Regions from separate parts of the Clostridium gelidum genome, predicted to be linked through region 1. Evidence: riboswitches for the same ligand, from Rfam matches in the RefSeq annotation. Region 1 holds a riboswitch; each other region holds the start of a gene.
What was found. Region 1 has a riboswitch for cyclic di-GMP ahead of psyc5s11_RS08195 (methyl-accepting chemotaxis protein). Riboswitches for the same ligand answer to the same signal wherever they lie in the genome.

Region 1 (8,493 bases):
TGCATAGGAATCTAGTCTTGGCACAATTATTCCTATAAGATTATTCTTTTTTGCTTTTAAACTTTGTGCAAAATTGTTTGGAACATAATTAGTATCTTTTATTGCCTTGTCAATCTTTTTTCTAGTTTCTTCACTAACATACCCACCATTTAAATATCTTGATACAGTACTTTTAGCTACTCCTACGATGGAAGCTATATCTGCTATTGTAGTTTTTATTTTAACTCACTCCTAATTCTTACTTTACATTTTTATTTGCCTATCATCATATAGTCTATTTATTTCTGTAAATTATTAAAATAATTTTTAATATCTGCTTTGCCTATTATAAACAGGTTCTCTTCGTTATCCTTTTTATTTCTTGCAATTTCTAAATTTGAATATCCACTTTGCGTAATAAAATAACATCTCTAAAATAAAAATTATCTCAATAAAGTTAGTTTTATTTACAACTATAATTTTAGTATTTAATCATAAACATGTCAAATATTATACATTTTCATCCTCAAAAAAATTCGTTTCAAATCCCTATACACCTAAAAAATTATCACATGAAGATTATCAATCACTAGTAAATTATAACTCTTTAATCTGACGCCTCTCCATTACTATCAATAACTTTCTTATACCTCTAACTATATTCAAATGTAACCTCATAAAAATTAACCTCATGTGGTGAAAGACAGCTTTCTATCCTTAGTTCATCTATACTTTCTACATAAAAAACGGTTTGCTTTGGCACACAAATTTGTTTTAAATAATCAATTTCCTCCTTTTTAATATTATAAGTTGAATTCATATTTAGCCACTCATCAAAGATACTTCCATGTTCTCTATTTAAAATATATCGCTTTATACGATAACGACCTTTTTTTATCACCTTTTAATATAAATAGAAATTCTACATATTTTTGAACATTTACAGAAATCTTTTTTATCTTATTTAGAAGAATTGTTATTGGTATACTATTATTCTGATTATTATTTTTTCTTATGTTACCTATATGCACACCCCTTTAAAAATTAATTTTATCGTTTACATACCCGACTAATGAAGTACTGGAGTTTTCAATATTATTAATCATTTGTACTTTCTATAGAGCTTATAATAATGTCTACTACTTTTATAGCAACATCATCAAATGTAATAAAATCACATTTTCTATTTTTCATACATTTTTCTATTTTTCTCAAATCATAAGAAAACTTTATATATCTACTTTATATTTTCATAGGTTTGGAGTAACCATCTATTCTAGGAAAAAGACCATTAAAGTCTTCTGTCCTCTTCTTGTTTCAGTTTATTTGTATCTTGATAATAGTTTATTTGAGTTAATAATTTTTCTTTATCTTTAGGTAAATTTCCACTTAATGAAATATAATTTGATGCATGATTGCATCTAAATATTATTGGTTCTTTTACATTAATGTACTTTATTAAAAGCTTAATCTCATTTAAAATCTCTTTGTCATTTAAAAGTTCAAATTCTTTATTTATAATTTTATTATGCAAATTAGTTCCTTCCTCAACCATAAGAGTCAATACACCTAAATAATCTGGAATCATACTGCTTATCATTTCACCAGTTTTAATTGCATGACTTTTACTGCGCTCTGCTCCACCAATTCCAGCTATAACCGTTACTGACAATAATATATTTGCATCCTTAACCTTCTTTGCAGCCTTAATTAAATCCTCACTACTTACGCCTTTATTAATATCCTTTAAAACTTCATCATTTCCACTTTCAACGCCCATATATATCATTGATAATCCTAAATCTTTAAGATCACTTAATTCCTGTGGAGTTTTAAGTAATATAGATTTAGGGGAACCATAAAGAGTAACCCTACTACATTCAGGAAATAATTTTTTTATATATACTAATATTCCCTTTAAATCCTCTGTTTTAAGTATCAAAGCATCTCCATCAGCTAAAAATATTCTTTCTACATGTTCATATTTTTGTCTAAAACAACTTATATCATTTTTAATATCTTCTATTGCTTTTATTGTAAATTTCTTGGATTTATACATATTACAAAAGCTACATTTATTATGAGAGCATCCTAAAGTTGCTTGTATTATAAGGCTATTTCCTTCACTAGGTGGTCTGTATAATGGATAATCGTACATAAATATTTTCTCCCCTTATTAATTCTCTATATTAGTCACTTTAAAATTAAATCTGCTACGAGTGTTCCTATTAAACCTATGATTGTAAAATTAAAATAATATGACGAAGCATTAAACTTATTCAGATTTTAATTCAACACTTTTTTTAATCCACAGTAAAAGTTTCACCTTTTTCCTTTATAATATGGCCTGATCCATAAAGTTCTCCTTCTATTGTAATATATACTTTTTCCACACCATAATAAGTTCCAAGTGTATTAGTAATACTTTGTAAAATCATACTTTCATAAACTGCACCTACATTCATTTCGCTAACCAATTCTTATGTAAAATCAACATATACTATATTATCCTAATTAACACTCATTCCTTCTTAACCATTATGTTTCCTACATCCCTATAAGATAATGGTACCATATATATACCTATTAAGTCTGCTAAAAGGTAAACATATTATTTTAATTTTTTTCTATAAAAAAACTACTCAATTATGATAACTGAGTAGTTTTTATTTTCTATGTATATATATTCTGATAGTTGTTTTTTATACAATTTATTTAATAAGTTTATTCATATCTTCAGCAACATTTCTAAGTTCATTAATACTAGCCTCAATTTCTTCACTAGTAGAAGCACTTTGTGTTACTGCTTCTGTTACCATTTCATATTTTGATATTGTATCTTTTGTTATATTGCCTACTTCTTCATTAAATTTAACTACATTTTTAGTTTCTGTAAGTAATGTAGTAGAAGCTTTACTTATATCCATAATATTATTACTAAATAATTTCAAATCCGAAGTCATACTATTTAATCCTTGAACTGTTTCATTAATAATATTATTTCCCGCTTGAGATTTTTCGTTGTTATGAGTCATTTGTTCTTGAACTATGTTAATTTTACTTTTTAACTCACCTACAATTGAACTTACTTGAGTAAGTGATTCCTTTGTTCCTTCAGCTAATGTTTTTATTTCTTCTGCTACTACTGCAAACCCTTTACCATATTCACCTGCTCTTGCTGCTTCAATTGATGCATTTAAAGCAAGAAGATTTGTTTGTTCTGATATATCTCCAATAAGAGTTAATATTTCATCTACTTGTCGTGATTTTTGTTCCAGCTCTTTTGTAGACTCAAACGTATCTTCTATACTATCTTTTATATCATTAATAATTACGAGAGTATCATTTAAAGATATCTGGTTTTTATCTGTCATATTGATAAATTCCTTTATTTTATCCTCACTATCTTTTGTTCTACTCACAACTACCTCATTAGCACTTAATAAAGTGCTTAATATCTCTTTATTCTTATTTGATTTATCAAGCATTTCATCAGAAGCTTTTGATACCGAATGGCTTGTTGCTGAAACTTCCAGAAGTGAACTTGTTTGCTCTTCAATAGCAACACTTAAGTTTTCACTTGATTCCAAAACAGAAGTAGACATTTCACCTATATTTTTAAATAAATATAATAATTTTTGATTTTCTTCTTTGATTTCAATTTCTTTTTCACCAATTGATTCTAATAGCTTAGCTGCAAAATATACAACCATAAAGATTATTGATAAAGTTAAAGAAATAGTAATTATTCTCATAGCTACTTCTGCTATATGAAATTGATTATCTAAAAAAATTGAAGGATTATTTGCAACTACTACTATTTGACAAATAATACTTAAAATTATTGATATCGTAATCATTTTTAAATCAAAAAATAATGCTCCAAGAATGACGAAATAGAAAATCATAAACCATATGGAATTTAAATGCATCGTAAAATTCAAAAATAAATACTGAAAATAAGTTAATATTAAAATCATAATCTTTGTTATCTTAAACGCTTTTATGTTGAAACCATTTTCAGTAAGTGTACATTTATAACATATTCGAAGTACTATAGCATAAATTAAAACAGCTATTCCTTGAATAATCAAAGAATTTATATTTATACTATCATTAAATCCAAACAATTTTAATGCGCTAAAAAATAATAATGCCATAGTACACAATGCCACATAAAATATTAGTACAAATTTAAGGGTTTTTTTATTAAAAGTTATTATAGAGCTTTCTTCTGTATTCATTGTTACCTCCTAGGTATTTTTAAAATTTTGTATATTTATGTAATTAATTTGCATAACATAAATAGTGTACATATTATATCATATAATGTTTACATTACTTATATTATGTTATTTTATCCTATTTTTCCTTTTTAATCATATCATTTCCATTCTTTTTTTGCAAATTAAAGGTGTTTATTATTAATTAATAATACATACCCAAATATAAGTATATATATCGATTCTTATACGTATAATTTGGTAACCTGGCAATCATAGAAAATACTTTTCTTTAGACCCACGGCTTTGCGACCTTACCTTTTGATAATTTTGCTATTATCAATTTATATTATATATTAATTATTTTCAGCTATTCCTTCTTCTTTAATTAATTGCAACTTCAGCGAATACAATAGGATTAATTCTTTCAATTGCAATTTGTTTTAGTGAATTTCGTTTGATTTTCCCAGTAGATGTTAATGGAAATGTATCTATAAATTCTATATGCTTAGGGAATTTATATTTTGAGATTTTCCCAGATAAAAATTCAAATATATCTTCTTTAGTTAAGATAGAAGGTTTTTTAACTTTAATAAAAGCAACTATTTCTTCCCCAAGAGTTTCATCTGGAATACCAACAATTATTGCATTTTCAATTTCAGAGTGTTTAATAAGATGATTTTCAATATCTGTTGGAGAAATATTTTCTCCACCTCTAATTATTACATCTTTTATTCGTCCCTTTATAGATAAATACCCATCTTCATCTATAAATGCAATATCACCTGTATGCACCCAATTATCTATAACCGTAACATTTGTTGCAATAGGATTATTATAATATCCAAGCATACTATAAGGACTTTTTACACATAACTCACCTTCCACATTTGGTGGAAGTGTATGTCCAGTTTTTAAATCACATATTTTTATCTCCACATGTTCAACTGGTCTACCAACAGTATTTACTTTTGGATGATTTTTATCATAAATTGGAGTTTGAGTTACTCCAAGAGTTTCAGTTTGTCCAAAAGTATTGCTTAATTCAGTAATGTGAAGATGTTCCATTATATCTTTCATAAGTGTTTCAGACGAAACTGCTCCTGCAATCATCCCTACTCTCAAACTTGATAAGTCATATGAATTACATTTACTTATTAAATATTGATACATTGTTGGAACTCCATGAAAGCCAGTACATTTTTCGGTTTCAATTGCTTTAAGCGCAACGTCTGTTTTAAATTTTTTCATTAATACTATTGTACTTCCAGATAGAAGTCCAAGAAGTGCCGTATATTTCCCCCCCAATATATGATTCAATGGTAGTGTAACTAGAATCGTATCTTTTGATGTATAACCATAATTTTTACTAAAAGAAAGAGGACCATTTAAAACAGCACTATGTGTAAACATAACTCCTTTTGGCTTTCCAGTAGTTCCTGATGTATATAAAATTGTAGCCAAATCATTTTGAGAAACATCATTTGCAATATTCATAAGATCATCATTTAATACGTTCTTCATTTGAGACATTATAAAACCTAAGTTAAATAAAGTTTTTATTTTCAACGTTATTTTAAGATAAGTGAATTTCTCTAAATCAACTTTTTCAATCATATCTTTATCACTTACAATTAATATTGTTGAATCAGATTGCTTTAGCATATAATCGATTTCTTCCTCAGTTGATGAATAGCTTAAGCAGACGGATACAGCACCTATTTTTAATGTAGCTAAAAACACTATTATCCATTCTGGCGAATTACATGATAGCAAAGCTACGTGATCACCTTTCTTTATTCCAATAGATATTAAACTTTTAGCTATCATATCTACTTCAAAGTTAAGCTTTTTGAATGTAAAACGTCTGTTATCTTCTATATACACTACAGCTTCTTTGTCTTCAAACTTTTTGAATATTTTATTAGTATATGATCCAATAGTCTCATTAAGTAATGTCATTTTAATACACCTCTTGTTCATAATTAAAATCCAACTGTAAATTACTCAAATATTTTATACTTATATCATTTTAATACAAAATTGTAATATTTTCCTTAAAACCAATATATCATAATATACATAAATTATCATTAAAAATAATTATTAACAAAAATTATATAAAAGATAGGTTTTGCGTCTATCTATTAGTATTTCATATATAATTTTGTTTTTTATATAATAATTAACAAATAGATAAACGTTAATATTTTAGTAATACAGATATATGGATATAACCAGCTCCAACAGTCCAAAGCATAACATAGTCACCACGACGAACTTGTCCATTATTTATAGCCGTATATAATGCAATAAATGGACTTGTTGTACCAGTATAGCCATAAGTATTACCTATATATATACTATTTTTTTCAGGTATATCTAGTTTTTCTCTAAGATGCTCTATGTTTTTATATGTATATTGAGATAAACAAAACATAGAAATATCACTTACTTTTAAGTCATTTTCCTTTAATAAATTACTCATACTAGTTATAGCAGTTTCTAACCAAGGACATTCTTCTACAGACCAAGAGGCTAGAAAATCTTCTTTCTTTCCTTCAAATATATTTGAAAAGCCACATTTAGGAAAGACTATATCAGAAACGCCATCAGAATGAACAACAACTTTACTATCGATTAATCCACAGTCTTCCTCAGTTCTTTCAAGTATTAACGCACATGAAGCATCCCCAAATTGTCCATAACAAGCATCATCATCAGGTGATATTTGAAAATTTAAAAAATCACTTCCAACAAGTAAAACTCTCTCAACATTACTGTTTGCTGACATATATCGGTAAATAAAATCTAGAGAATTTGTCATTCCAGCACAATTTAAATTAATATCTTGACAAAAGCACTCCATTTTTCCTTTGATAGTATTATGAATTATGATTGAACATGGTGGAGAAACATATTGAGGAAGTACACTAGAAAAGATAATCATATCAATATCTTTTCCTTCAAGGTTTGATTTTTCCAAAACTTTCTTACATGATTCTATTGCCATAGTAAGGCTATTTTCGCTTTTTTCATCAATTAAATATCTATTTTTTCTTCCAGCAACATCTTCTAAAAAGTGAGTAATATCCTTTCCTTGTTTTTTAAAATGATCAATATAGCGCGAATTATCTACAACTTCTGAACCATGATAAACTTCTATATCTCTTATCTTTATATTAGTTATATTTGGTTTTAATATATTATTCATTTTGCATTTTAGTTAGCTATATAAAATATTTAACTTTGTTCTTGATAGCCAACCTTAACCTCCTTTTTTATATTTATAAGATGTGTATAATATAACATATTTTGTATTAATAGTCATCATTTATATAAAATTTGAAAATTAAACCATATCCGCAAAAATAAAAACTACTTAATTATATTTTTACAATTAAGTAGTTTTTATTCTTTTGTATCTTTCTTTTAGATTCACCACTTATTATCGGGCTTGAAAAGATTCTTTAAATTCTTTCTTAATAATTAAAAAATCCTCTAAATCATTTAAAAATTGAAATAATAACGCTCTATTTTCAAATTCAGTTCTATTCTTTGGTAGCTCCATATTTTCATAATCTTTTCTAAGTAAAGTTAATTTATTAATGAGTTCAACACAATCATTGTCTTCATGAATATTTAATGCCACATCATTAGTAAACTCTGACAATATTCTAGTTTGCTCATATTTCATATAAAATCTTGAAAAATGCCTTTGCATTCTTTTTATAGCCTCTAACTGTATTGTTCTCATATCTATGTAACTCACATAATAATCATTACTCTTAAATAAATGATTGTTATTTATTATTTGTGCCATGACTTTAGTATTCTTAATTAATTTTTCAACGCTCAGGAATACTTCTTGTTCATAAACTGGCACTGCTTGAGTAACTAAGCTTACTGCCATATCAGATAATATTGCTCGAAAATAATCTTCTATCCTTGCTTTATTTTTTTCAAAGTTATCTTCTAATGATACGGAATACAAATTAAACAACATTGCAACTCCAATACCTATTGCATTTAGCTTGGACTCATTTATAATCCAAGTTAAATTAATATTTGTACTCATTAAAAGATGTGTTGATAATACAGCTCCAATAACCATTCCCTCGCTTATTTTTAAAACCTTCGTTGTTGGTATAAAGATAAGTAGAAACAATCCAAATAAAATAGGATTATTTCCAAGAAGCATATAAATAGCATAAGATAAGAGTATAGCTATAGTAGATGAAATTATTCTTTTCCCACCAACCAGTAGAGCCTCTTTCTTGGTATCTTGAAT
Region 2 (8,493 bases), 340 kb from region 1:
TCTTTGTTTTTTTCATTGTTTTTTGAAAATTTACCTGTTATATCCTTAATATCAACATTCATTAATTCTTTAAGTTTACTTAAATCAAATTTCTTTTTTAATTCTTCACTCTCACCCAAATGAATTTCTTCTTTTATTTTATTCATTATTTCCCCCACCTATTTACCCTCATATTTTTCAATGTATAGAGTAAAGTGTAAAGCTTATGCCAGCTTTACACTTCTTTTAATATAAATTCACCTAAATTTATTTTTTATTATGATATAAAGCTTCCCACTTGTTTTGGATATATTTCATCTCCAGTAGAACCTGATTTTACTGTTATGTCACCATCGGCGGCAATATCAACATAAAACTCAACTTTAGTAACTTTACTTGTTGGCATGACTCCACCATCAATTTTATCTGTAATTTTATTTTTAGTTGTAGTAGTAGCACTATTAGTATTAAGTAAAGTTTGATCCTCTGCAACAGCTTGTGCTGCTATTCCCGAAAGATTTTTGGCTGTAGCTATATCAGCTGTAATATTAGATTTTTTTGTTATTTGACCAAACTTTGGAATAGCAATAGCTGCAAGTACTGCAATAATCGCAATAACAATAATAAGTTCTACTAATGTAAATCCTTTCTTCTTTTTCTTTGATAGTTCATTCATTTTTCTAATTGATAAATTGTTCATTATGAACCCCTCCTATTTTTTTATATACTTTATATATTTAATGCACTCTGGATCGCACATTGTGCATTATTAACTTTTTATTATATTTGAGTATAACTATCATACATTGGAAGCATTACTGACATTATTATAAATCCAATTACAAGTCCCATTACTACTATTAAAAGTGGCTCCATTAAGGCAACAGTAGCTTGTATCGTTGTTTCTAACTCTTCATCGTAGAAATCTGCTGTTTTACTTAGAATAGAATCTATTGATCCTGTTTCTTCTCCTATTTTAACCATTGAATAAAGCATTTCCGGGAAAATTCCAGTTGCTCTCATTGAAATATTTAGTTCTTCTCCCTTAGATATTTTTTCTTTAACCTGTAATAAAGCTTTTTCTGCTATTTTATTTTCTACAACACCAGAAACAATATCAATAGCTTTTATTAGAGGCAGACCACTTGCTAATAGTGTAGATAAAGTTCTTGTAAATCTTGATACTATAACCATCTCAGTGAATTTCTTTATTATTGGAAGCTTAAGTTTCATCTTGCTTGAAAAAATTGATCCATTTTCTGTACTAAAATAATATTTACCTCCAATAGTAATTCCTATTAATGCAACTATAATTACTATAAAATTATCCTTTAAAAAATCTCCACTTCCTAATAAAAGTTTTGTTGACCATGGTAATACCGTACCACTTTGTTCAAAAATACCTTTAAAGGTTGGCATTACATAAACAAGTATAAATACAACAGCTATTACTGCTACAAAACTTAATATAACTGGATAAATCATAGCATTTTTCACCTTATTATTGGTCTTGTTTTCTTTTTCATAATGTGATGACATTCTTAGCATTATACTATTTAACGTACCACTGGCTTCTCCTGCTTCTATTAAGCTAACTAAAAGATCCGGAAAAATCTTTTTTTGCTTTTTCATAGCTTCAGATAAAATACCACCTTTTTCAACATCTTGTTCAATTTCTATTAAGGCTTCTTTCAATATTTTCTTTTGAGTTTGTTTTGATAATATATTTAAGCAAGTTAATATAGGTACCCCTGCATCTAACATAGTATAAAATTGCCTGCAAAAAATTGAAATATCCTTAAGTTTTACTTTCTCATTAAATTTTAGTTCAATTTTACTACTTTCAATTATTTCTTCTACCATTAAAGGGTAATATCCATTAGAAGATATAAATTCTATAACCTCGCCTTTAGAGTCTGCTTCACGCGCTCCTTCAATTTTTTCTCCATCTGCGTTCATTGCTCTATATTTAAAATTAGCCAACTTATTTATCCCCCTCTAAATCAGAATATTTAATATATAATGGTATATATTATTCCTTCGTCATAGTTATTGTTGCAAGTTCTGACATCGTTGTTATTCCATCAATTACAACTTTTTTACATTCCATACCTAAAGTAGTCATCCCATTTTTCACTGATATATCTCTAAGTACATCTGAACTTTCACCTAAATTTATAGCTTCTCTGTGTTTTCTTGTTATTTCCATAACTTCATATATACCAATTCTTCCCACGTATCCTGTATGGTTACAATATCCACATCCATTACCCTTATATAAGTTTAATTGCTTGTCCTTATCTGCTCCAAGTATTTCTTTTTCATATTCAGTAGCGTCATAAGGTTCTTTACAATTATTGCATATTTTTCTAACTAGTCTTTGTGCTATTATTCCAACTACTGAAGTAGCAACTAAATATGGTTTTATTCCCATATCTACAAGTCTTATTATGGAAGATGGCGCATCATTAGTATGAAGAGTACTTAATACTAAATGACCTGTTATAGCTGCTTTTGTTGCAATTTCAGCTGTTTCATTATCTCTAATTTCACCAATCATGATTATATCAGGATCTTGTCGTAATATACTTCTAAGACCACTTGCAAAGGTTAATCCAGCCTTATTATTTACACTAACTTGATTTACTCCATTTAATGTATATTCCACCGGATCTTCAACTGTAATTATATTTACTTTATCATTATTTAGTTCACTTAAAAGTGTATATAAAGTTGTAGATTTTCCACTTCCTGTAGGTCCTGTAACTAAAACTATTCCATGGGGATTTGAGATGATTCTATCTACCATTTGAAGATTTTCTTTACTCATCCCCCATTTTTCTCTACCTATATTGCCACCAGAAGTATTCAGAATTCTTATAACTATTTTCTCACCATTAACTACTGGAAGTATTGAAATTCTAAGATCCACATTTTTTCCATCTACTGTAACCATTATTCTCCCATCTTGAGGTATTCTTTTTTCTGCAATGTTTAATCCTGCGAGTATCTTTATTCTAGTTACTAATGGTCCTAGACTTTCTATATTAATAATATTAACTGTTTGTAATTTACCATCTATTCTATATCTTATTTTTATTTCATTTTCAAATGGTTCTATATGAATATCTGATGCCTTCATTTCTATTGAGTTTTTAAATAAGTAATCCACCATTTTAACAACTGGTGCATTCTTAACATTATCCATATCTTCCACATTTATTTTCGAATTTTTAGATTCAGAACTTTCCTTGGAAAGCTGTTTCGCTGCAATGCTAACTTGCTGACTACTATAATATATACCCACAAATTTTTTAATATCATCTTTTTTAGAAATATATGATTCTATTTCAAATCCTGTAGATATTGCAACATCATCTATTGCATAAATATTTAAAGGATCTGAAAGTGTAACTTTAATTTTATTATGTTCAAAGCCAAAAGGTATTAATGTATATTTATCGCATAAATTTTTAGGAATAATACTTATTGCCTTTTTATCAAAATTTATTGTATTTAAATCTATTTTTTTAATTCCTGTTTGTTGCTCTATAGACTCTATTATTTCATCTTCAGTTATTATTTTACTATCGACTAGTATTTCTCCAAGTTTTTTATTAAGTGCCTTTTGAGACTTTAATGCTTCTTGTAATTGATATCCAGTAATTTTTCCTGCATTTACTAGAATGTTGCCTAATCTTCTTTTTTCAGTTGCCATTATAAGTCTCACCTTCCTTTTTCTCTGCCAATTGTATATCCTACACCATATACTTAATTCTACATAAATATATATTTATATCTATTATATGTTGCAATAAAGTTTTCACCTATCTCTTAACCCGCATTTTACAAGCAAATTCTAAAATTCTAAAATTCTTAAGTTCTAAAATTCTTTAGAATTTTAGAATTCCTAATTGTAAAATCATTATTGAAACTTATATATGATAATAGTTTAAATTCTTATTTCAAATCAATCAAGTATATATATGTTAAAATCATGTATACTTATCATAATTCAAACCAATAAGTTCCAATACAACTTTAATATTTCAACTCCCCATAACATAGAAATTAAACTTCCAATTGCTATACATGGTCCAAATGCTATTTTTTCTTTTGCCTTTTTTAATTTTAAAGCTAAAATAATTATTCCTACTATTCCACCTAATATAATTGCTAAAAACAGTCCTAGTAGAATTCCTTTAACGCCTAAAAACAATCCACAAACAGTAGCGATTTCAATATCACCCTCGCCCATTCCTTTGGTCAAAAATACTATTAACCCTATAATTCCAAAGCCTATTGCTCCACCTGAAATAAAATCAATAGTTCCACTTTTATAAATAATAGCTTGAATTATTATAAATGTTACTGCTATTATTCCACCCAAAATCGTAGTACTTGTAAAAACAAATTGAGTATCATAATCTATCATACCAATAACAATTAAAAGTGATGCTAATATGCAATATTTTAATGTAATTAAAACTAGTCCAAATTTTAAATATATAATTAAATATAATAATGCATTTAAAATTTCTATAAGAGGATACCGTAAAGAAATTTTTTCTTTACAATATTTACATCTTCCTCCAAGAAAAATGTAACTAAATACAGGTACTAAGTCTACCGGACTTAAGTTATGTTGACATTTTCCACAATGTGATGGTGGAAACGCAATTGATTCTTCAACAGGAATTCTATAAATGCATACATTTAAAAAACTGCCTATAACTAATCCTAAGACAGTTATTAATCCATAATCCAATTTATCACCTTCTTAAATTCTAAGTTATATTCTGTAATCTTTTACATATATTTATTGCCAATTATATACTTTTATGTATCTAATTACAAGTGTATTCTTTAATGATTCTAACCAATTCGCTTAATACTTTGCGATGTAAAAATAGATACATTGCTTATTTATTGTTTTTTACTGAGAATTATTTTCTTTTATATAATAAAAAAACCGACCTCTATAAACATAAAGGTCGGTTGCACTAATAACTCATCATATATAAAGTGCCCAATTAAAATATATGACTCTTCGTTTTCCTATAATAAAATTCGTTAATTTATTTAGGCATATCATACCATATTTTCTTTGTATTAGTCCATACTTATTTATACTTTTTTATACTTTTTTCTACTTTTTTCTAAATCAACCCATTTTATTAGTGATCATTTACCAAACTATATAAAATCACCTCATTGAAAATATTCACTAATTTGTTTTATTATTTATTACCCATCTTTCATATTCTTCTCTTGATATTATATTACTATTAATTAATCTCTTCAAATCCATTTCCATAGTTTGCATTCCAAATTTAGATCCCATTTGAATGAAGCTATTTATTTGTTCAAAATTTCCTTCTCTAATTAAATTTTTTATACTTGATGTACATACCATGATTTCCATTGCAGCTGATCTCCCTGTACCTGAAGCATTTGGTAATAAAACTTGAGAAACAACACCTCTAAGTAGTGATGATAATTGAATTTTAACCTCATTTTGATGACCAGATTCAAAAGAATTTACAATTCTATATATACTATTTGCAGCCCCCATATTGTGCAGAGTAGAAAAAACTAAATGCCCTGTTTGTGCTGCTCTTAAAGCTATTTCTATTGTTTCAGGATCTCTCATTTCTCCTACTAGTATAACATCTGGATCTTGTCTAAGCGCTGCTTTTAATGCCATTGCATAACTTCTAGTATCTTGTCCAATTTCTCTTTGATTCACCATAGATTTTTTAGTTTCATATATATATTCTATTGGCTCTTCTAAAGTTATTATATGTTTTTCTTTAGTGTTATTTATTTCATTTATCATAGCAGCAAGGGTTGTACTTTTACCTGAACCTGTTGGACCTGTAACTAAAACTAATCCATCTTTTAATTCTGTAAAAGCTTTTAAAGCAGGAGCAGTTGATAAATCTTTAAGTTTTGGTATTCCTTCTTTAATTACCCTCATACATATAGAATAACTTTCTCTACATTTATAAGCATTAACTCTAAAATTACAAATTCCTTTTCTATTATACTTAAAATCTATCTCCCCTTTTTCTAAGAATTCTTCAAACTTTTCTGGTACTAAGTCCTTAATGTATTCCCCAACTACTTCATGATCAATAACATCATCGTTTGCTCTTATTAGTCTTCCATCAATTCTTACCATTGGAGTTAGTCCTGAAGTTATGTGAATATCTGATGCACGTTGTATATCCATATTATCTAATAATTTATCTATCTTTGCCATAATTTCTCCCCTTTTAATTTCTAAAAATAATTGAAAGTATATTTCATGAAAATATGCAATCTATATTTAAAGTATCACCCATTTTCTAAATATGTCAATATTATTTAATTCTACGTTTAAATTTTTATTTATTAAAACCTTAAAAATCGCCTTATCTAGTGGTATCACACATATACCTATGAATTTAATAAGATATATTAAAAATTAAAAGTTAATTCACTAGCACTTCTAAACACTAGTAATAGAGCTACTTGAGAAGATTTTAGTTGTTTCTGAATTACACTTTCTTTTTATATTAATTTATTAAACTTTTTAGAGCATTCATGAATATTTTATGCTTATAAGCCATTATTATAAGTATTTTCTTAGTGCGAAATTAGTTTTATTGGGTTCAATTTATTATCTGATTTTTTCAAACCTAGTAAATAAGCCATTTTATGAAATTCTAATCCTTTTTATTTCTATTAATTTATTAAAAAGCGAAAAAAATAGGATAGGAGTTTTTATTTTGCTCCCTAGCCTAACTAAATTATTTATAATTTCTTAAGATTAAGTTAATAAATTTGCCACAACACTGACATACTATAATCTTATAATAGTAATTGTAAAGTAGTTAAACATTATTATTTCCCCTAATAATAATAAAATATTAACCAGTATTCAGGATAACTTGTTACATTGTAATGAGTTATCCTTTTTTATGCTATTAAAAAATATAATCCACGGAATCTGTGTCAGTAATCAACATTACTTGCAATATTATGTCACCAAACAATACTATTTGTATTACGATTCATTTTGCTAAATACTACTTGTATGTATTATAATTTGCTTACATATAATCATAATTAAGTAAAAAAGAGGTGCTATTATAAATAATTTCAAATTATTAAGACTAAAACGTAAAATATTTCTAAGAAAATCTTTATTAAATCTCTTATTATTTAGTTTTTGTCCTACTAATAAGTTCATAGTTGCCTTATCTCAAAATTTGGACAACCATATTGTCATTTATCAAAAAGAATTATTTATATAATATTGTTTAAAAACACTTAACAACATATCTTCAAATAGTGATTTTATTTTTAATTATTTTATATAACATAAAAGAAGACTAAGTTCCTAATACTTAGTCTTCTTTCGTTATTTATAAAACCATCTCCTATCTTTTAAGATAGAAAATGGTTCTCAAAATATTACATACATCAATCTATTTTACTAAAATGACGCATATCATAATCAATATTCATTTTTACAATTATCCCCATCAAATTAAATCCAGTTATATCAACGGTTCCAGTCCTATTCATACCATCCTTCAGGAAATTCAGCATTATGATAAACGTCTTGAACATCATCATCATCCTCAAGTAAATCTAGCATCTTTTGGAATTTCTTAGCATCATCTTGACCAATTTCAGTATATGTATCTGGAATCATTTTTACAGATGCTTCTAAAAATTCAATTCCTGCTGCTTCCAACGCTTCTCTCACCTGTCCGAAGTCTTCTGGAGTTGTAGTTACTACAAATACTTCTTCTTCATCTGATGAGAAATCTTCTGCACCAGCATCTAAGGCTATCATCATTATTTCGTCTTCATCTTTATCTTCTTTTAAAATGATGATTTCTCCTTTTTCTTGGAACATGAATCCTACACATCCGGCAGTTCCCATATTCCCTCCACCTTTAGTAAAGGCACTTCTTACATTTCCTGCTGATCTATTTTTATTATCAGTAAGAGTATCAACTATTACAGCCACTCCACTAGGACCATAACCTTCATAAACTATATTTTCATAATTAACTGATGATAACTCACCAGAAGCTTTTTTAATTGCTTTTGCTATAGTATCATTCGGCATATTTTCAGCCTTTGCTTTAGCGATTGCATCTCTAAGTCTTGCATTTGTATCGGGGCTAGGTCCACCATTTTTAGCAGCTACAATGATTTCTTTACCTAGTTTAGTAAAAATTTTACCTCTTTTTGCATCTGTCTTACCTTTTTTTGCTTGAATGTTATGCCATTTTGAGTGTCCTGACATTTGTTTTTCCTCCTTACTTTAATTTAAAATTCATAATTTTGTAATAATAAATCCGCTTGAGTATAAATTAAAGAATATGTATTTATGCAGATTTTTATTACAACATATATTTTATTTGATTTATTTTAAATACAAAATTCAACAAAAATTATACCATACTTTGCATAAATTCACAATTATTAATAAAACTCCTTTATACTATTAAT
Region 3 (8,493 bases), 740 kb from region 1:
CTTGGAGATGCAATGAGACCAGGATGTCTTGATGACTCAACGGATGCAGGACAAATTACTGAACTTATAGAACTAGGATTACTCACAAAGAGAGCTTGGGAAAAAGATGTTCAAGTTATGGTTGAAGGACCAGGACACATGGCTATGAATGAAATTGCAGCTAACATGCAAATTCAAAAAAGACTATGTCATGGGGCACCTTTTTATGTACTTGGACCTCTTGTTACTGATATAGCTCCAGGATATGATCATATTACATCAGCTATTGGTAGTGCTATTGCAGCAACAAATGGAGCAAACTTCCTTTGTTATGTAACACCAGCTGAACATTTAAGACTTCCAGATTTAGCAGATGTTAAAGAAGGAATCATAGCATCAAAAATTGCAGCTCATGCAGCAGATATAGCTAATGGTATTCCAGGTGCAAGAAACCAAGATAATGCAATGGCAGATGCTCGTCAAAAACTTGATTGGGATGAGATGTTTAAAGTTGCTATTGATGGAGAAAAGGCTAGAACGTATTTTGAAAGTTTACCACCAGAAGAGAAACATAGCTGTTCTATGTGTGGGAAAATGTGTGCAGTAAGAACAACTAATAAAATTCTAAATGGTGAAAAAGTAGAACTTTTTGATCAAAAGTAGGAGATGACATAATTATGAGTAATGAAATAGTTATAAAAGTAGGAAAATTATTAAATGAGGTTAGAAATAATAAACCTCTTGTACACAATATAACAAATTATGTTACAGTTAATGATTGTGCTAATATATTACTTGCAATAGGTGCATCACCAATTATGGCTGATGATATTAAGGAAGCAGCAGATATTACTAAGATTTCATCTGCTCTTGTAATAAATATTGGTACATTAAATGAAAGAACTATTGAATCTATGATAACATCAGGCAAAAAGGCAAATGAATTAAATATTCCAGTTGTGTTCGATCCGGTAGGTGCAGGTGCATCTGAGTTTAGAAATGAAACTACTAAGAAGATATTAGAAGAAGTAAAAATAAGCGTTTTACGTGGGAATATGTCTGAGATTAAGTTTATAAGTGGTTTGGAATCTTCAACTAAGGGTGTTGATGCCTCTGAAAGCGATATGGAAAGTGTCAATGATAAAGGTGCTAACGTAGCTAAGAATTTAGCTAATAAACTTAATTGTACTGTAGCGATTACAGGGGTAACAGATATTATATCTGATGGAAAAAGAGTAGCTATACTTGAAAATGGAACTAAGATGCTTGCGAATGTTACTGGAACGGGGTGCATGACTACAGCACTCGTAGGAGCATTTTGTGGGGCGGGTTCAGATTACTTTATAGGTGCAGTTTCAGGTATTGCTGCTATGGGGATTTGTGGGGAAATTGCTCTTGAAAAAGCAGGACAAATTGGAACAGGAAGTTTTCATATAGCCATAATAGATGCTATAAGTAATTTGAATTCTGAAATAATTGAAAATATGGTTAAAGTTAAAGAAATATAAAATATAATAACTACTAAGGCATATGAAAAAATAACAGTCACATGGTATAGTGGCTAGTGATTTTATGAGTATGCCTTAATAAATTGAAAAGTAAACATATAATTTGAGGAGGAAAATTTCAATGAAGCCTAAAATAGATTATAGTATTTATCTTGTAACAGATAGAGATTTGATGAGCACAGAAACTTTAGAAGAGGCTGTAGAACAAGCTATTATCGGAGGATGTACATTAGTTCAATTAAGAGAAAAGGATTGTTCATCTCTTGATTTTTATAATACTGCAGTAAAGGTAAAAGAAATAACAGATAAATATAATGTTCCATTGTTAATAAATGATAGATTAGATATTGCACTAGCAGTAGGTGCAGCAGGAGTACATGTAGGTCAAAGTGATTTATCAGCAACAGTTGTTAGAAAAATTATTGGGGATGATAAGATTATTGGAGTTTCAACAGGGTGCTTAGAACAAGCACTTAAGGCACAAAAAGATGGCGCAGATTATATAGGAGTTGGTGCTATGTATGCAACTGGTACTAAAAAAGATGCAAATCCAACTTCAATGGAAGAGTTAAAGAAAATAAGAGAAAGTGTATCTTTACCTATAGTAGTAATTGGGGGAATTAATAAAGAAAGAATTAAGGACTTTGAGGGCATGGGGATTGATGGACTTGCAATAGTTTCAGCAATTATTGCTCAAAACGATATTGTTGGGGCTACAAAGGAATTGAAAAGGATATTCAAACAAGGTTAGATTTAAAAAGAGACAAACTTGATTGGATAATGGACTAACATTAAAAAATAAAGGCGATTAAATAATTATATTGAATTAGTAAAAGAATCTTAAATATTGTCAATAAAAAATAATTTTTTTAAACCTCTGATTAATTTAGGGGCTTTTTTATGCATAAGACGGAATTGTTTGGGTGATTTTATAGAAAATCAGAAGAATAAGAGGTATAATATGAGTGAACTATAAGGTTAATTATTGTAAAAAGACAAAAATTTAAATTTATAATATAAGATATAATTTTTTATTAAATCTATTGTAAAAAACCAGATGCATCAATAGATATTTATTAGATTTTAATTAAATTTTGTAAGGGGGCTGGATAGATATGAAAGTACATTCTGAAATGAATGGATTTAATTATGACGTAGAAAAAGAAAGAAGATCTGTGCCAAGATTTAGTAAAAAAGATACAATACAATGTATAGCGATAAATTCTGAAAAATGTTTTTATTTATTTGAATGTGTAAATATAAGTACACAAGGTATAGGATTTATTTCACAAAGGGAATTTAAAAAAGGTGATTTTTTAGAGGTTATTGTTTTATTTGATAAATCTATATCTATTCAACTTATGGTAAGAATTGTAAGAAACAGTATTCTTGATGGACGTTTGTTTATAGGTGCTGAGTTTGTTGGTATGCCTAGTTCTAATTATGAAATATTAAAAAGTGTCTTGGATGGACATTTGGATAATATTTAATTACTATATAAGTTGCAATAATATGGGTACAATATATTAAATGAAATAAACTCTTATGGTAGCAGAAGCTTTTGATTTAAAAGTTAAATACAATTGAGCAGAGGAATAAGTGTCATCTAATTTTATATTTAAAATCCTTCATAAGAGTTATCTTGTGAAGGATTTTTTTCAATATGATTAATAGATATTTTTTGATATAAGGCACAAAAGAAGAAACTAAAAATTAATTTTTTATCAGAACTGTATTTTAAAATATAAGTGTAGTGAAAACATAGTGGTCTATACAATAATGCATAATAAACCCATGTAAATCATGGCAATATGTCGTGAATAATCCGGGTCAAGTATTGTTATTAAAGTAAAAGATGAAGGGGATGGCATTCCTAAAAATAAACTTGATGTTATATTTGAACGTTTTGGACAAGCAAAGTGTTCCCTTTCTAGACAATGTGAAGGAACATTAATAATTTAACTAAAGTGAATTAAATATCAGTAAATTAAATTATAAATAATTGATTTAATTGTAGTAATATGATAATGTTGAGTATATGGTAATAAAATGAAATGATTAGTAATAATGTGTAGATTTATATGATAATATTCAAATATATTAATAAAACAGAGAAATCGGAACTGTGAAAAATTCTCTTTATTTGGGTACCTTGAGAATTGGGAGTTAGTGGTGCAACCGACCGATAATTAGTTTATAAACTAATTATCGGTTTTTATTTTTATAATGTAAAACAGAGTAGGGGGAAATAAGATAATATAGATGTTATTAGATTAAATAATCACTATTATTATAGTGAAATTTAACTTATATTATATAATATCCTTAAAGTTGAAATTCAGGCTTATTATAAGGGGGAATCGTTTTGAAAAAAGAAAAGTCTTTACAGGTTAGAGCTATTTTTATCATTTCATTTATTTTTCTTACTCTTATCAGCATGGTAACATACATAGAATATTCAAAATCAAAAAAAATAATTATGTCTTCAATGGAGAGTTCTGGAAAACAAACAGTTACAATTCATGCGCAAAAATTATCTTCATGGGTTAAATCTAGATTATCTCAGGTAGAAGTAATTGCAAACACTCAATTGGTATCAAGTCTGAATTATAGTGAAATAATGCCTTATTTTGAAAGAGAACAAAAAAATTATGATGGAGTTTTTAATAGCCTTGGAATATCTGGTGGAGATGGAAAGTTAACTATGCAAAATAATGTAGTTATTGATATAAGTACAGAAGGTACATTCCCACAAGTTATGCAAGGAAAAAAGATTATATCAAATCCCTTTGCAGATAAACAAAATCCTTCAGATTTGATAATATCTATGGAGTGCCCTGTAAGGGATACAAAAGATAATAAAGTTGTTGGGGTTGTAAGCGGAGCTTGTCTTGTTTCTACAGTTTTTAAAGAAAATACAGATTTTCATATTGGCGAGACAGATAAAGTTTATTTATTAGGTAAGGATGGTACTGTTTTATTCCATCAAGATGATACATCTAATAATGAAAGCAATTTTTTACAAAGCTCTAATAAGGAATTTTCAGGTTTAGTTCAAGATGCACTTTCTAAGGATAGTTTTTTGGGAGAATTTAAAGATAATAATGAAACAAAAATGTTATTTTCTTCTCGTGTTGAAGGAACAGATTGGTACATGTTTCTTGAAGTTCCTACAAAAGAATATACTTCTAGTTTAAATTCATTGCTTTACGCAACAGTCATTGTTTCTGCCATAGCAATAATATTTCTAATAGTATTGCTAACTATTTTACTAAGAAATTTCTTTAATAGGCTTTTAAAAATATCTTTAATTGCAGAAGAGGTAGCAGAAGGAAACCTGATTAGTTCACTTCCAGAATCTTCAGATGAGTTAGGTAGAATTAATATTACATTTAATAAGATGATAAATAACTTGAAAAATATAATAATGAAAATAAAAGATGTTTCAGAGGTTGTTGTTGAATCCTCTAATAGTTATAAAAATGTTAGTTTAGAAGTAGTTGAAGGTGGAAAAGACATTAAGCAATCAATTGAAAATCTAACTGTAGGAGCAAAAAATACAGCAGAAGAAATACAAAAAATTACTATATCTATAAATGATATGGAAAGTAAATCAAAGGAATTAGTAGAGATAAGTGCTAATATCGATACAAGAATAGCTGAAACAAAGGATAAGACTTTAACTGGTTCAAAAAATTTAGATTCTACAGTGAAATTATTATATAAGATGAAGGAAAGTGTAAACCTTTCATCAGGTGTTATAACTGAACTTTCAGAAAAATCTAAAACTATTGCAAATATAACAACAACTATATCTACTATATCAGAGCAAACTAATCTTTTGGCATTGAATGCAAGTATTGAGGCGGCTAGAGCAGGAGAACATGGGAAAGGTTTTTCGGTAGTTGCAGAAGAGGTTAGAAAATTAGCTGAACAATCTTCAGATTCTACACAAGGTATTTCAACAGAGATACAACAAATTCAACAGCAAATAGAAAATGCTGTAATAGCAATGAAGGATAGTATTAATTATGTTGGCTTAGGTACAAGCTCTATTGATGGCATTTCAACCATATTTGCCGGAATTGAAGACGCGATTGAAAATATTAAAGCTATGAGTTTAAATATATCTGAGATTGCAAAGGTATTATTAAAAGAAAATAAAAAAATCAATGAAGCAGTTTCAAATACATCAGCTATAAGTGAGGAATCCGTTGCAAGTACTATATGCTTTGAAGATATGGTTAATAAGCAAGGAGATATATTCTCAAATCTTAAAGAAGCATCAGGGCATTTAGATGAGATTTCAGCATCTTTATCAAGTGAAATTTCTAAGTTTAGAATTAATTGAAGCCTATCCAAGGACATATTTTAAGTAAATGTACTTTCAGAATCTATAATGAGTATAACATCACAAACAAATCTTCTTGCACTAAATGCTGCAATTGTGCGAGTCGAGTTTCACCTAAGAATAAATAAGAAGGGACTGTTCCAAAATAGAAATATTATTTCTATTTTGAATAGTTCACTTTTTTATATAATGGTATTTATTACTATGGAGGTATATAATAATGATTATTGAAAGCACTAATTTAGAGAATTACATAAAAAAGTCAGAAGTAATTGACTATGATAATAAATTGATTGTAGATAAGTGTCTTGAATTGACGAAAGATACTAATAATGAAATTGAATTAATTAAAAAAATATATGAATTTGTAAGAGATGAGATTAGTCATTCTGGTGACATAAATGCAGAAGAAGTGACATGTTTAGCTTCAGAAGTTTTAAGTTTTGGACATGGTATTTGTTGTGCGAAATCTCATCTATTAGCAGCCATGCTAAGGTTTTTTGCAATACCTACTGGATTTTGTTATCAGATACTTTGTTCAAGGGAAAATAAAAAAGTAGTACACGGATTAAATTCAGTATATTTGAGTAATTTAAATAAGTGGATAAGACTAGATGCTAGGGGAAATAAGGTAGGGGTAAATGCACAGTTTTCCATAGAAGAAGAAAAACTTGCTTGGCCAATAAGGAAAGAGCTTGAAGAAAGAGATATTGAAACAATATTTAAGGAACCTAATAAAAAGGTTATAGAAGTGTTGAGGAAATATGAAGACAGAAAAGAATTTAAGAAACATTATCAACCAGATTTGCAAGATATATTTAATTAAGAAGGCTTTGCATATATATAAATTAAACTATAATTATATATAAACAGAAAGGAAAATGCATAATGGATTCTCATATGTTTTCACGAAACAAAGATGAAAAAATACACATAGAGGTATTAAAAGATAAGGCGAATTTTCAAGATTTTGCAGAAACTTCTAGCAAAAATCTAATACCTATTGATGAATGCAATGGATTTAAAATTCGACCTGGATTCTATCTTGTTAATGGAACGGTGGTTATTCCAGGCGGTGTTAGTTTTACTGTTCATTCGCAAAATGCAACTTCATGCAAATTAGTTCTATTTAAACGGAAAGAATGTGAACCTTATGCTATTATTCCATTTCCAGAGAATTATAAAATCGGAGATGTGTACTCAATGATTGTGTTTGACTTGGATATTGGGGAATTTGAATATGCCTATAGTGTAGATGGACCATACAAACCAGAAAAGGGTTTGATTTTTGATAATAAAAAATATCTTCTTGATCCTTATGCGAAGGCAGTTGCTGGGCAGAGTGTGTGGGGATTAAAACCAAAATCTGGCTATGAATATAGGTCACGAGTAGTTACAAATGATTTTGATTGGGGGAACAGTAAGCAGGTCTTGATTCCAATGGAGGAATTAATTATTTATGAGTTACATGTACGTGGATTTACAAAACACCAATCATCAGGTGTTAATTATTCTGGTACTTTTTCAGGATTAGCTGAAAAAATTCCGTATTTAAAGGAACTTGGGATTAATGCGGTTGAGCTTATGCCAATTTTCGAATTTGATGAGATGCGAGATGAACGGATTGTTGATGACAAAATATTACTGGATTATTGGGGATACAATTCTGTGAGTTTTTTTGCGCCTAATACTAGTTATACTGCTCAAATCGAGTACAATAGGGAGGGTGATGAGTTAAAGTCATTGATTAAGAATTTCCACGAGAATGGAATAGAGGTAATTCTTGATGTTGTATTTAATCATACGGCTGAAGGTGATGAGCATGGTCCATACATATCTTTTAAAGGTTTTGATAATAATGTATATTATATGCTTACACCAAATGGAAAATACTACAATTTCAGCGGGTGTGGTAACACTATCAACTGTAATCATCCAGTTGTACAAAAAATGATATTGGATTGTATCCGCTATTGGGTGACTGAATATAGGGTAGATGGTTTCAGATTTGATCTTGCTTCAATTCTTGGACGTAATGAAGATGGTTCACCAATGAACAAGCCACCTTTGCTTAAAAATCTAGCCTTTGATCCAATTCTTTCTAAGGTTAAACTAATTGCTGAAGCATGGGATGCAGGTGGTCTGTATCAAGTAGGTAATTTTCCATCGTGGAAACGATGGTCTGAATGGAATGGTAAGTATCGAGATGATATTCGTAAGTTCTTGAAAGGAGATTCGGGATTAGCTCAAGTAGTAGCTGAACGAATTGCAGGTTCCCATGATTTGTACAATGTAGATAGCAGAGGAGAAAATGCATCGGTGAATTTTATTACTTGCCATGATGGATTCACTTTGTATGATTTATATTCTTACGACAGTAAACATAATGAAGCCAATGGTTGGAATAATACAGATGGTGAAAATAGTAACAATAGTTGGAACTGTGGTGCTGAGGGGGAGACTGATAATGAAAGCATCCTTAAACTACGTACAAAGATGATTAAAAATGCATGTGCTGTTCTTTTGGCAAGTCAAGGCACGCCAATGTTTTTAGCTGGAGATGAATTCGGGAATACACAAATGGGAAACAATAATCCATATTGCCAAGATAATGAAGTTTCATGGCTTGATTGGACTTTGTTAGACAAGAATAAA
Region 4 (8,493 bases), 1.7 Mb from region 1:
GGCAACTGTATTTGAAAATCCACGAAAATAATCCATTAACCCACTATTTATTTCTGTAAGTGTTTGTTTACTTGTAAGTGTTAATTTGTCATTAAGGATTGTCTTTGATTGATTATATGATGCAAATCCACTTATGATCAATGGAATTACGCAAATTGTTACCAAGCTAACAACTAATTTGCCACGAATAGTGTTTAATTTTAATTCTTTAAATTTCATGTTAATCCCTCCTTTTATTTGGTATTCTTACATAAATTATATATTGTTTTTCGACCAAAATCAATATATTTTGTCAGATTTTTAATATTTTATGCAATTAATTGAAAAATTTTTATTATTATTATTATCAAAGCGTCCTTGCATTTGTAAATTTTATTACTTACCACAAAAAAATACTAGTATCATTCCTAAAAGAAGATTACTAGTATTCCATAAATCTATTTTTTTGTATAACTCTATACATTAATTTTAATAACCACCTTGCTTGATAATCCTTAAAATCAATTATTCTTTTATTATAATTCCAATGACAAATTTAACATATCCTCTAATTGTTGTTTTGCATTATCAAAATCCTCAGGACTACTTACAACATTAAAACAATGTACTTTATTATTTTTAAATAAAAGTACAGAATATGCTTTCTTATTTCCAGAATCAGTTGTAAGTGTATATTGGATACAAGTAGCATTTTTACCCTTATAGTTTTTTTCACTAACTTCTGCCTCTGATAAAACCTTTGTTATTCCATATTTCATTCCATTTATAAAAGTACTTTCTGAACCCCCAAATGTATCAGTTGTATCATAAATAAAAGCTGATTTAGCATCAATAGCATAAGAAATTGCTTTAAGATTATCTATTTGTATCCAATTAGATGGAATTCTAATTGGTATATCCCCCTTGATAGTAGCAACTGCAATTCCTTTAGAATCAAGATAGTACCCATCAATTATAGTATTGTGAACCATATATCCGCTTTGGTCAAAATAACACCATTTAGAATCAATTTGTCTCCAACCTACAGAATATGAATCACCTTCTGTATTCCACCAACCTTTTGAATCTTGTTTCCAAGCTGCACTAGCACTTATAGGTAAAACAGCTATTAAAGTTGTTATCATAATTGTTAATACCACAATTCTTTTTAACAGGTTACTTTTCATATATTATATCCTCCCACTTCCTTAATAATCTTATTATACTATTGTTTCCATTTATTAACAATTAATTGTATGACTGATTAAAAAAATGAGATTAAAGTTTTTCCATAATATTTTAGATCAAAAAAATCCTAATATTAATTTATTAATATTTAAATTAGTATTATAAATCTGTCACAATACTGTCACAAAAAGAGATTATAATAATATTATAAAGTAGTTAAAACATTATTATTTACCCCTTAAATAATAATTATCTCCATTTTAGAATGGCTTATTAAAATAATAAGCCATTCTTTTATTATACAAATTTCTATTTATATTCTCTAAATTTTTATTTTTTATAGATTGTCATATTTCTGTCACATTTGAACCTTATAATAATATCATAAAGTATTTTTCATTAATATTTATCCCTATTAACCAATATAAAGACAACTTGTTACTCCCTAACAAGTTGTCCTTTTTTGTGTTATTAATTATACTCTTTATATTACTGAATGCCTTGAATTTAACTTGGTATCATATTTACTAGAAAGATATCTGAAACTTTAAAATAATTCTTATTTAATTTTTTAAAACTAACTCTTTGATTTTGCCTTCATCATATTGTTTTGAAACTGTTACTAAAAATTTTGCATTACTACTTGTAAATTTATTGTCTTCCAACTTTAAAATAACAGGTAGTTCATTTAAACTATATATTTTTGCTAGAACAACCTTATTTTCTTTTTTAAATACTATCAAAAATTGATCATCATTCGAGGTTTCATTTTCCACATCATGAATCATAAGAAATCCAATAAATGTTTTTGTGTTTGTCCATTCTACTCCAACCTTTTCATAAACTTCTTTTGATGGATAGTATGGATTAAATACATAACATTCATCCCAATCAAAATTTGTTAGTTTCTTTATGTCTATTTCAGAATTATCAAACACAGTTTCTTTCAACTTATTTTCTAAATCTGAAAAACCTTCACTTTTAATTTTCATAGACTGGTATCTCGGTGTTCCGACTATAAAAAATAATAATGTTATCATAAAAACTATGACTATATTACGAACTACTTTTTTTCTCTCTATCATTAAATCCCCCCTGTAATCTCATATATTTCACAAATGTCCTTTTAACTTACTTCTGCAGTTGTCAAATATAATTTAACAATTTCTAATGTTTTAAATCTCTTATAATTATGAAACTTTTCCTTTAATCCAAAAAGCTCACTGCTACTTTTGATTTAGTATCAGGTACAGGTAATGGTATTTCTTGTACTTTGTCTGAATCTGCCCCTGGCATAGGTAATAATTTAACTACTCCACCTTTTGAATCCTCACTTATTATTGTTTCGTTATCAATTAAATTATTGTCAACTGTAGGCGATATTTCTCCCACTTTTTCCGAATCATTACTCTTAGCATATGACTTTTTAGCTGATTTAAACAATGAATATATCTTATCACCACGCACATAATCTAATGTTTTAAGCGTCCCTTCCCCAGAAGTTAAATATCCATATTCCCCAGAATCAAATTGAACTGCATAATAACTTAATGCTCCATTACGTTTATTTATAGCTTTTCCTATCTCTACAAGTTGACTTTGAAAAGAATTCTCCATAGGCCTATAGTTTGTTTCACATAAAGTATTATCAGATACATAGTAGATGTACATTTTTTCACTATCATTAGCATGTAACTGTACAGTTTTACCATCTTTACTCACTTCTACTTCACAATATGAATCGCCTTGTGTATAATCACAATGAATTGGTTTCAAATCTAAACTTCGCACAATATCTAATTTATTTAAATCATATACAAAAAGACCAAAATATCCATGAAATATTACCATATTATCTGAGGCATAATCAATATCTACCATGTTTGCACCTGTAGTCTGTTCCAATGACCATTGTGGAATCGTAGGTTTAACTATAATCTTTTCATTTTGATTGTTATCCCTGTTTTCAATTTCATATGATTGAATTGAATCTTCATTAGCTTCTACAGTACTGGCTTCTACTTCTTTGCTTCCTAAAATATCTAAGCCATTCTTATTTGATATTATACCAAATGAGGAAGTAGCTAATATTATAGCTAGTATTCCAATTAATGTACCCTTTTTAGTTTTTTTATTAAACATACTTTCAAACCTTCTTTCCAATACCGTCTTATTTCCAAGTTTTGTTGATAAATTATTTTCCAGGAAATTACTTTCTTTATGTTTTAATGAATTTATAAGTGTTAACGCATAATTTTGTCTTTCTTTAAAATCACAGCTATAAAGTATTCTTTCATCACAGGCTAGTTCACATTCAATATTTATATATCTATTCATTACATATATAAAAGGATTGAACCAATAAATTGAAGTTGTAGCCATAACTAAAAATTTATATAATATATCCTTCTTTTTATAATGCATAAGCTCATGTTTTAAAATCCATTCTGCTTCTTTTTCTTCATAATGAATATTAGGCAATACTATATAAGATTTAAAAAATCCAATTCCAAGTGGCACACATGTGTAATCTGAAACTTTTAATTGAATATTTTTATTTATTTTCATTTCAATTCGTAAACTATTATATATTTTTCTAATTTTTCTATCTCCTATACCTAATGATAAATCTATGATAGTGTTTTTAAATTTTATATATGTGAAAATTCTATATGTTACAATTATTATTGTTATAACTAACCACAAATAACCTAGAATTTCTAACATATTAAAATTGTTTGTAAATTGTTTTGTAGTTTCAATAGCTTGAGTATTATTAAGAGGATAATTAATTGATTGCATATTACTTACTGAATTACTGACTAACTTTATATTATCAAATGAATTATTAATTTCTATGTTATTAGAAATTATAGAATTAGTTCCTATATATATTGGAATTTCAAAAGGTAAAATCATTCTAAATATAACTATGAGCCAAATATAATAATTAAAGTTTTTAGTATATTCTTTAAATAATGTTTTCTTTAATAGCAATATTAAACAAATTCCTATACTGCTAATTATTGTTGTCCTTAGTATATTAACAATCACTATTTCAATCATAGTCTCCCCCTAACTCCACAATCATTCGTCCTTATTTTTAATCCAGTTTTCTAAATCATTTAAATCCTCATTAGTAATTTCATTATTTTCATGCAATGCTGTAATTAAACTTTTCAAAGAATTTTCATGAATATTTGTGAAAAAATATTTTGTTTCAAATTCTAAATACTCTTTTTTACTTATTAATGCAGTGTAATAAGTGTACATTTTAATTTTTTCTGCACTTAAAAATTCTTTTCGAACTAATTTGGCTAATAAAGTTAATGTAGTTGTTCTCTTCCAACTATTTTTTTCTTGTAGCTTAGTAATAACCTCTTTTGATGATATTGCATCATTACTTGCCCAAACCACCTTCATGACATTTAATTCAGATTGTGGTATTTTTGAAATATTCAAACTTAAACATCTCCTTAAAATTACATTGTCTATAGTTATAGACTAGAATAAAATTAGTTTACCACCTTAATCCAAATTTATCAATATTTATTTGTATACATATAAAATTTCAATAAATAAAAAGGTAGATTAAACATTAACGTCTAACCTACCTCTAAAAATAATTATTGAGCTTGCAAAAATCTTTCATAGTTCTCTATTTTATCCTCTCTGTTAGTCTTTTTTATCCAACTGTTGTATTCCCAAATGGCTTCTTCTACAGTTTCTAATTTTAATTTACTGTTATTTTTTCTTTTCATTTCTGCATACATATTAATTTTAATTATATTTCCCATTTCCTCACCTTCCCTTTATACTTATAATACAGTTAAATTGTTAAATTTAAGTACCTTAAAATCTTAAGAAAACCTTAAAATTTAAAAAGAACTCACAAAAAATGTGAGTCCTTAATAATTACTATTCAATTTAGTTAAACTCTTTATTCTCATTAGGCACATGAAAATAAATAACAAGTCCAAAGTTGCCATGAATATTTTTCATCAGGTAAGGAGACGAATTGTCCTCATAGCTGGCCTATTTGGTCAATTTGTCGACGCAGCATGATGGAAAATAGGCTGGCAAATGGACTTGTTATTTTTTTGATTGTGCCTTATATATAAAACAGCCAAATATTAAAATTTCTACACATTAGTAAATACTTTATTTACTAATTTAATCAACTCATCGATAATTAAATCCTTTTCTATAAAATAAGTAGCCCCAAGCGCTTCACAAACACCTAATTCATTGGAAAAATTATTTTTACCACCATCAGAAATAACAATTACGTTTATATCTTTATATTCTTCTCTTAGTTCTACTACAAGTTCTAACCCACTTTTTTTTGGCATATATATATCCGTAATTATCAAATCAATATTACCTAATTTTTTATAAACCTCAATTCCTTCTTCACCATTAGATGCTTCAAATACATTGTAATTTTCAGCTTCTAAAATAAGTCTTATAAAAGTTCTAATACTTGCAATATCGTCAACTACTAATACATTTTTTTGTTTCTCATTCATTACTTTTCAGCCCTCCTTCTTTCAGTTTATTATACACTGATTATTAAATCTCATACCTTATTTCCCATCTTAATCTCATTTAATATGTAAATAAAAAAGACCCATTGAAACTATTAATTAAAAAATTAATTAGTTTAAATTGGTCGGTTGCACAACTAGCTCTAAATTCTCAAAGTGCCCACATAAAAAGAATTTTTCATAGCTTCCAATCGCAAAATTTTTAATGTATATTTAATATTATCATAGCAATGTAAGAAAATCAATAAACTTTTCAAATGTAATATGATTTTCTTGTTTGATTTTAAGTTTTTTTAATTTATAATCACCTACTTTACTTAAGAACAAAAGTGGCTCTTTGTTGACTCTCTTATATTTTCACTTGCATTTTTTTATTAATGAGTAAATCCGAATCGACTACCGTTGCAGTTTGGTAAAAACACACATAGTTCTCATGCTCCTCATATACTTTATATCCAGCACTTTCCAATAATTTAATTTCTTTTTTAAAATTTTTGATTGAAGTATCTTCCCTAAATATTTCTATGGATTCCCTAATTACCACCCAAGCCCCACCTTTCTATATATATTATTCATTGTTTGTATTGAGTTGTTCTTTGTATGCATTAACAATCAATTCATCTAACTTTTGACTGGAAATTACCACCTCATTAGAACCCCGCCCATATATTTCAATAACCTTGTATAGATCTGCCCTAGTTTTTTCCATAGCTTGATTAAGCTTAGAAATGGCTTCATTATTTTTCAACTTTAATTCCTCCATTTCCATAATAGTAGTGTAAAATAGCTTTAAGTTACTATGGATTTCTTTTTCAACATACAAGCTGGTGTTCTTACAGAAACAACAACAAATTTCAATTTTCTCTATTAATACTATCTTCTCATTTACTTATTTATTTTAAATGCTTCCTATGAACTCAATTATATATTTACTTCTTTTATTTTACAAATTTAAAAAACTTTAACTAAATCTACTTAAATTTAGTTAAAGTTCTTCCATACTTATTTCCATATTTTTCATTAAGTTTTATAGTGTTTTTTGTTACTTATCTTGTTATTACTGCGCATCGTATGTGTCTAAATGATATACATTGTTTTGTGTCACGCTAGATACTGTACTATCTTTAGCATTCTTAGTATGTATAGTTTTTGTTGAAGCAAACGCAACATTTGTTAATAACATTGACATTGCTATTACTGCTAGTACAATTTTTTTCATAAAATTCACCTCCTTCAAAAGCTGAATCAAGTCGACAAATACTTGGTTTAACATTGTAGCATAATAATAGAATTTGCGATAAAAAAATTATTTTTTTTAAATTCCTTTAATCTGTTTTATTTTTTCTTTTGATTTCTTATAGAAATACATACTTTTTTCTTCATTTCGACTTCTATAATACGCTCCAATTTCTAAATAAATTAAAGAATAATCTATATTTAATTCTTTTGCTCTATCCGCTATTAGCATTAAATTTTCCTTATCTTCTTTTTTTATATAAATAAGCACCAACTCATAGAGTATTTTTTCAATTAAATTTAATTTTTCTCTATCTCTTTGTTCGCATATCTCTAACGCCTCTAAAAGATACGTTTCAAACTCTTTATTTAAATTTTGAAGTATTTTGCTTGCAAAATATAGATACTCTCCACGGTCTTCATTACAACAATTATATGACAAAGATTCTTTGATATACATTAAAGCTGACTTGTGATTTTTTTTATTAACGTATAATTCAGATAAATTTCTATAAATCATAGATATAAAATCTTTATCATCACATTCCATAGCAATATCTAGAGTTTCCTTGTATTCTTTTTCTGCTTCGTCAAACTTATGATAATCATTCAAGCAATTCGCATGATTCATTTTCACTCTTAATAACATATTACAATCATTAATTTTAAATTGCTTTAGTATTTTAAAATATTCTAAAGCGGTATCATACTCACCTAGCTTTTTATATGTCGTTGCCTTGTAAAACTGTATCATTATAGAAAGTTCACAATTGCCTATATCACGATTTAGCTTTTCTGCGTAATCTAATTGTTGTAATGCTTTAACGTAATTATCGGTAAATATATTATTTCTGGATTTATATATATAAAAAGTTACTTCCTCGAAACTATTTTGGCAATTAATACTTATCTTTAATCCAATATCACACATATAATCACTTTTAGTATAACTATGTTTATAATAGTAATAATCCGCAGACGATTTATACAACTCCATTTTATTATTATCTGTAATTTTATACTTTTCAATTAGTTCTTCAGCTTTCAATAACTTTTCATCAAATGCCTTAATTTCTTTAATTTCTTTTAATTCCTTCATAATATTAATGAAAATATGATTTGCTTGTTCATCTTCATCTTTCATAAGTTCATCTGGCGTAATTAATGATAGATTTATTCCTTTCTTTTTCACAATTTTATTAAAATTTTCAGCAATCCCTATAGCTAAGCTTTCCGTTGGATTCCGTTTATTATTTTCAATTTTGCTTAGCCACGTCGTTGTACATACTCCTTGAGCAATTTCATCTTGAGTTGCCCCAAGTATATTCATTCTGTATTTCCTTATTTTTTCTCCTTGTGTCATGATTTCATTATCAAACATTGTTATAGCCCCGCCCCTCCATTTTGAATCTGCAATTTTGGAACCCCAATCAACCATTGCAGAGTTTATTTTTATCATAAAAATAAACATTCTGATTCTATATTACTAAACATGGACTAAAACAAAATACACTTTCACGCTCTTTTTTAGACCTTTTACGCT

Region 2: it holds a riboswitch for cyclic di-GMP, as region 1 does, so the genes downstream of both, psyc5s11_RS06740 (prepilin peptidase) here and psyc5s11_RS08195 (methyl-accepting chemotaxis protein) in region 1, are expected to answer to the same signal.
Region 3: it holds a riboswitch for cyclic di-GMP, as region 1 does, so the genes downstream of both, psyc5s11_RS05125 (methyl-accepting chemotaxis protein) here and psyc5s11_RS08195 (methyl-accepting chemotaxis protein) in region 1, are expected to answer to the same signal.
Region 4: it holds a riboswitch for cyclic di-GMP, as region 1 does, so the genes downstream of both, psyc5s11_RS16315 (response regulator) here and psyc5s11_RS08195 (methyl-accepting chemotaxis protein) in region 1, are expected to answer to the same signal.

What each region holds. Positions count from the first base shown of each region.
Region 1 is NZ_AP024849.1:1,846,235-1,854,727, reverse strand. Features, by position in the region: gene psyc5s11_RS08215 (LacI family DNA-binding transcriptional regulator) at 1-198, opposite strand, end outside; gene psyc5s11_RS08210 (hypothetical protein) at 632-880, opposite strand; gene psyc5s11_RS08205 (radical SAM protein) at 1,271-2,137, opposite strand; gene psyc5s11_RS08200 (GerMN domain-containing protein) at 2,283-2,456, opposite strand; gene psyc5s11_RS08195 (methyl-accepting chemotaxis protein) at 2,691-4,223, opposite strand; cyclic di-GMP riboswitch class I at 4,460-4,547, opposite strand; gene psyc5s11_RS08190 (AMP-binding protein) at 4,587-6,164, opposite strand; gene psyc5s11_RS08185 (3-oxoacyl-[acyl-carrier-protein] synthase III C-terminal domain-containing protein) at 6,406-7,416, opposite strand; gene psyc5s11_RS08180 (aromatic acid exporter family protein) at 7,651-8,493, opposite strand, start outside.
Region 2 is NZ_AP024849.1:1,505,382-1,513,874, reverse strand. Features, by position in the region: gene pilM (type IV pilus assembly protein PilM) at 1-146, opposite strand, end outside; gene psyc5s11_RS28060 (prepilin-type N-terminal cleavage/methylation domain-containing protein) at 257-679, opposite strand; gene psyc5s11_RS06750 (type II secretion system F family protein) at 760-1,962, opposite strand; gene psyc5s11_RS06745 (GspE/PulE family protein) at 2,012-3,697, opposite strand; gene psyc5s11_RS06740 (prepilin peptidase) at 3,995-4,747, opposite strand; cyclic di-GMP riboswitch class II at 4,963-5,045, opposite strand; gene psyc5s11_RS06735 (type IV pilus twitching motility protein PilT) at 5,207-6,244, opposite strand; gene psyc5s11_RS06730 (YebC/PmpR family DNA-binding transcriptional regulator) at 7,547-8,287, opposite strand.
Region 3 is NZ_AP024849.1:1,102,507-1,110,999, forward strand. Features, by position in the region: gene thiC (phosphomethylpyrimidine synthase ThiC) at 1-642, shown strand, start outside; gene thiM (hydroxyethylthiazole kinase) at 657-1,487, shown strand; gene thiE (thiamine phosphate synthase) at 1,609-2,238, shown strand; gene psyc5s11_RS05120 (PilZ domain-containing protein) at 2,603-2,977, shown strand; cyclic di-GMP riboswitch class II at 3,598-3,680, shown strand; gene psyc5s11_RS05125 (methyl-accepting chemotaxis protein) at 3,853-5,838, shown strand; gene psyc5s11_RS05130 (transglutaminase-like domain-containing protein) at 6,059-6,664, shown strand; gene glgX (glycogen debranching protein GlgX) at 6,727-8,493, shown strand, end outside.
Region 4 is NZ_AP024849.1:3,571,828-3,580,320, forward strand. Features, by position in the region: gene psyc5s11_RS16285 (methyl-accepting chemotaxis protein) at 1-219, opposite strand, end outside; gene psyc5s11_RS16290 (hypothetical protein) at 516-1,166, opposite strand; gene psyc5s11_RS16295 (hypothetical protein) at 1,731-2,252, opposite strand; gene psyc5s11_RS16300 (M56 family metallopeptidase) at 2,374-4,233, opposite strand; gene psyc5s11_RS16305 (BlaI/MecI/CopY family transcriptional regulator) at 4,255-4,629, opposite strand; gene psyc5s11_RS16310 (hypothetical protein) at 4,794-4,964, opposite strand; gene psyc5s11_RS16315 (response regulator) at 5,310-5,696, opposite strand; cyclic di-GMP riboswitch class II at 5,829-5,912, opposite strand; gene psyc5s11_RS16320 (hypothetical protein) at 6,064-6,258, opposite strand; gene psyc5s11_RS16325 (aspartyl-phosphate phosphatase Spo0E family protein) at 6,283-6,483, opposite strand; gene psyc5s11_RS16330 (hypothetical protein) at 6,772-6,933, opposite strand; gene psyc5s11_RS16335 (helix-turn-helix domain-containing protein) at 7,030-8,331, opposite strand.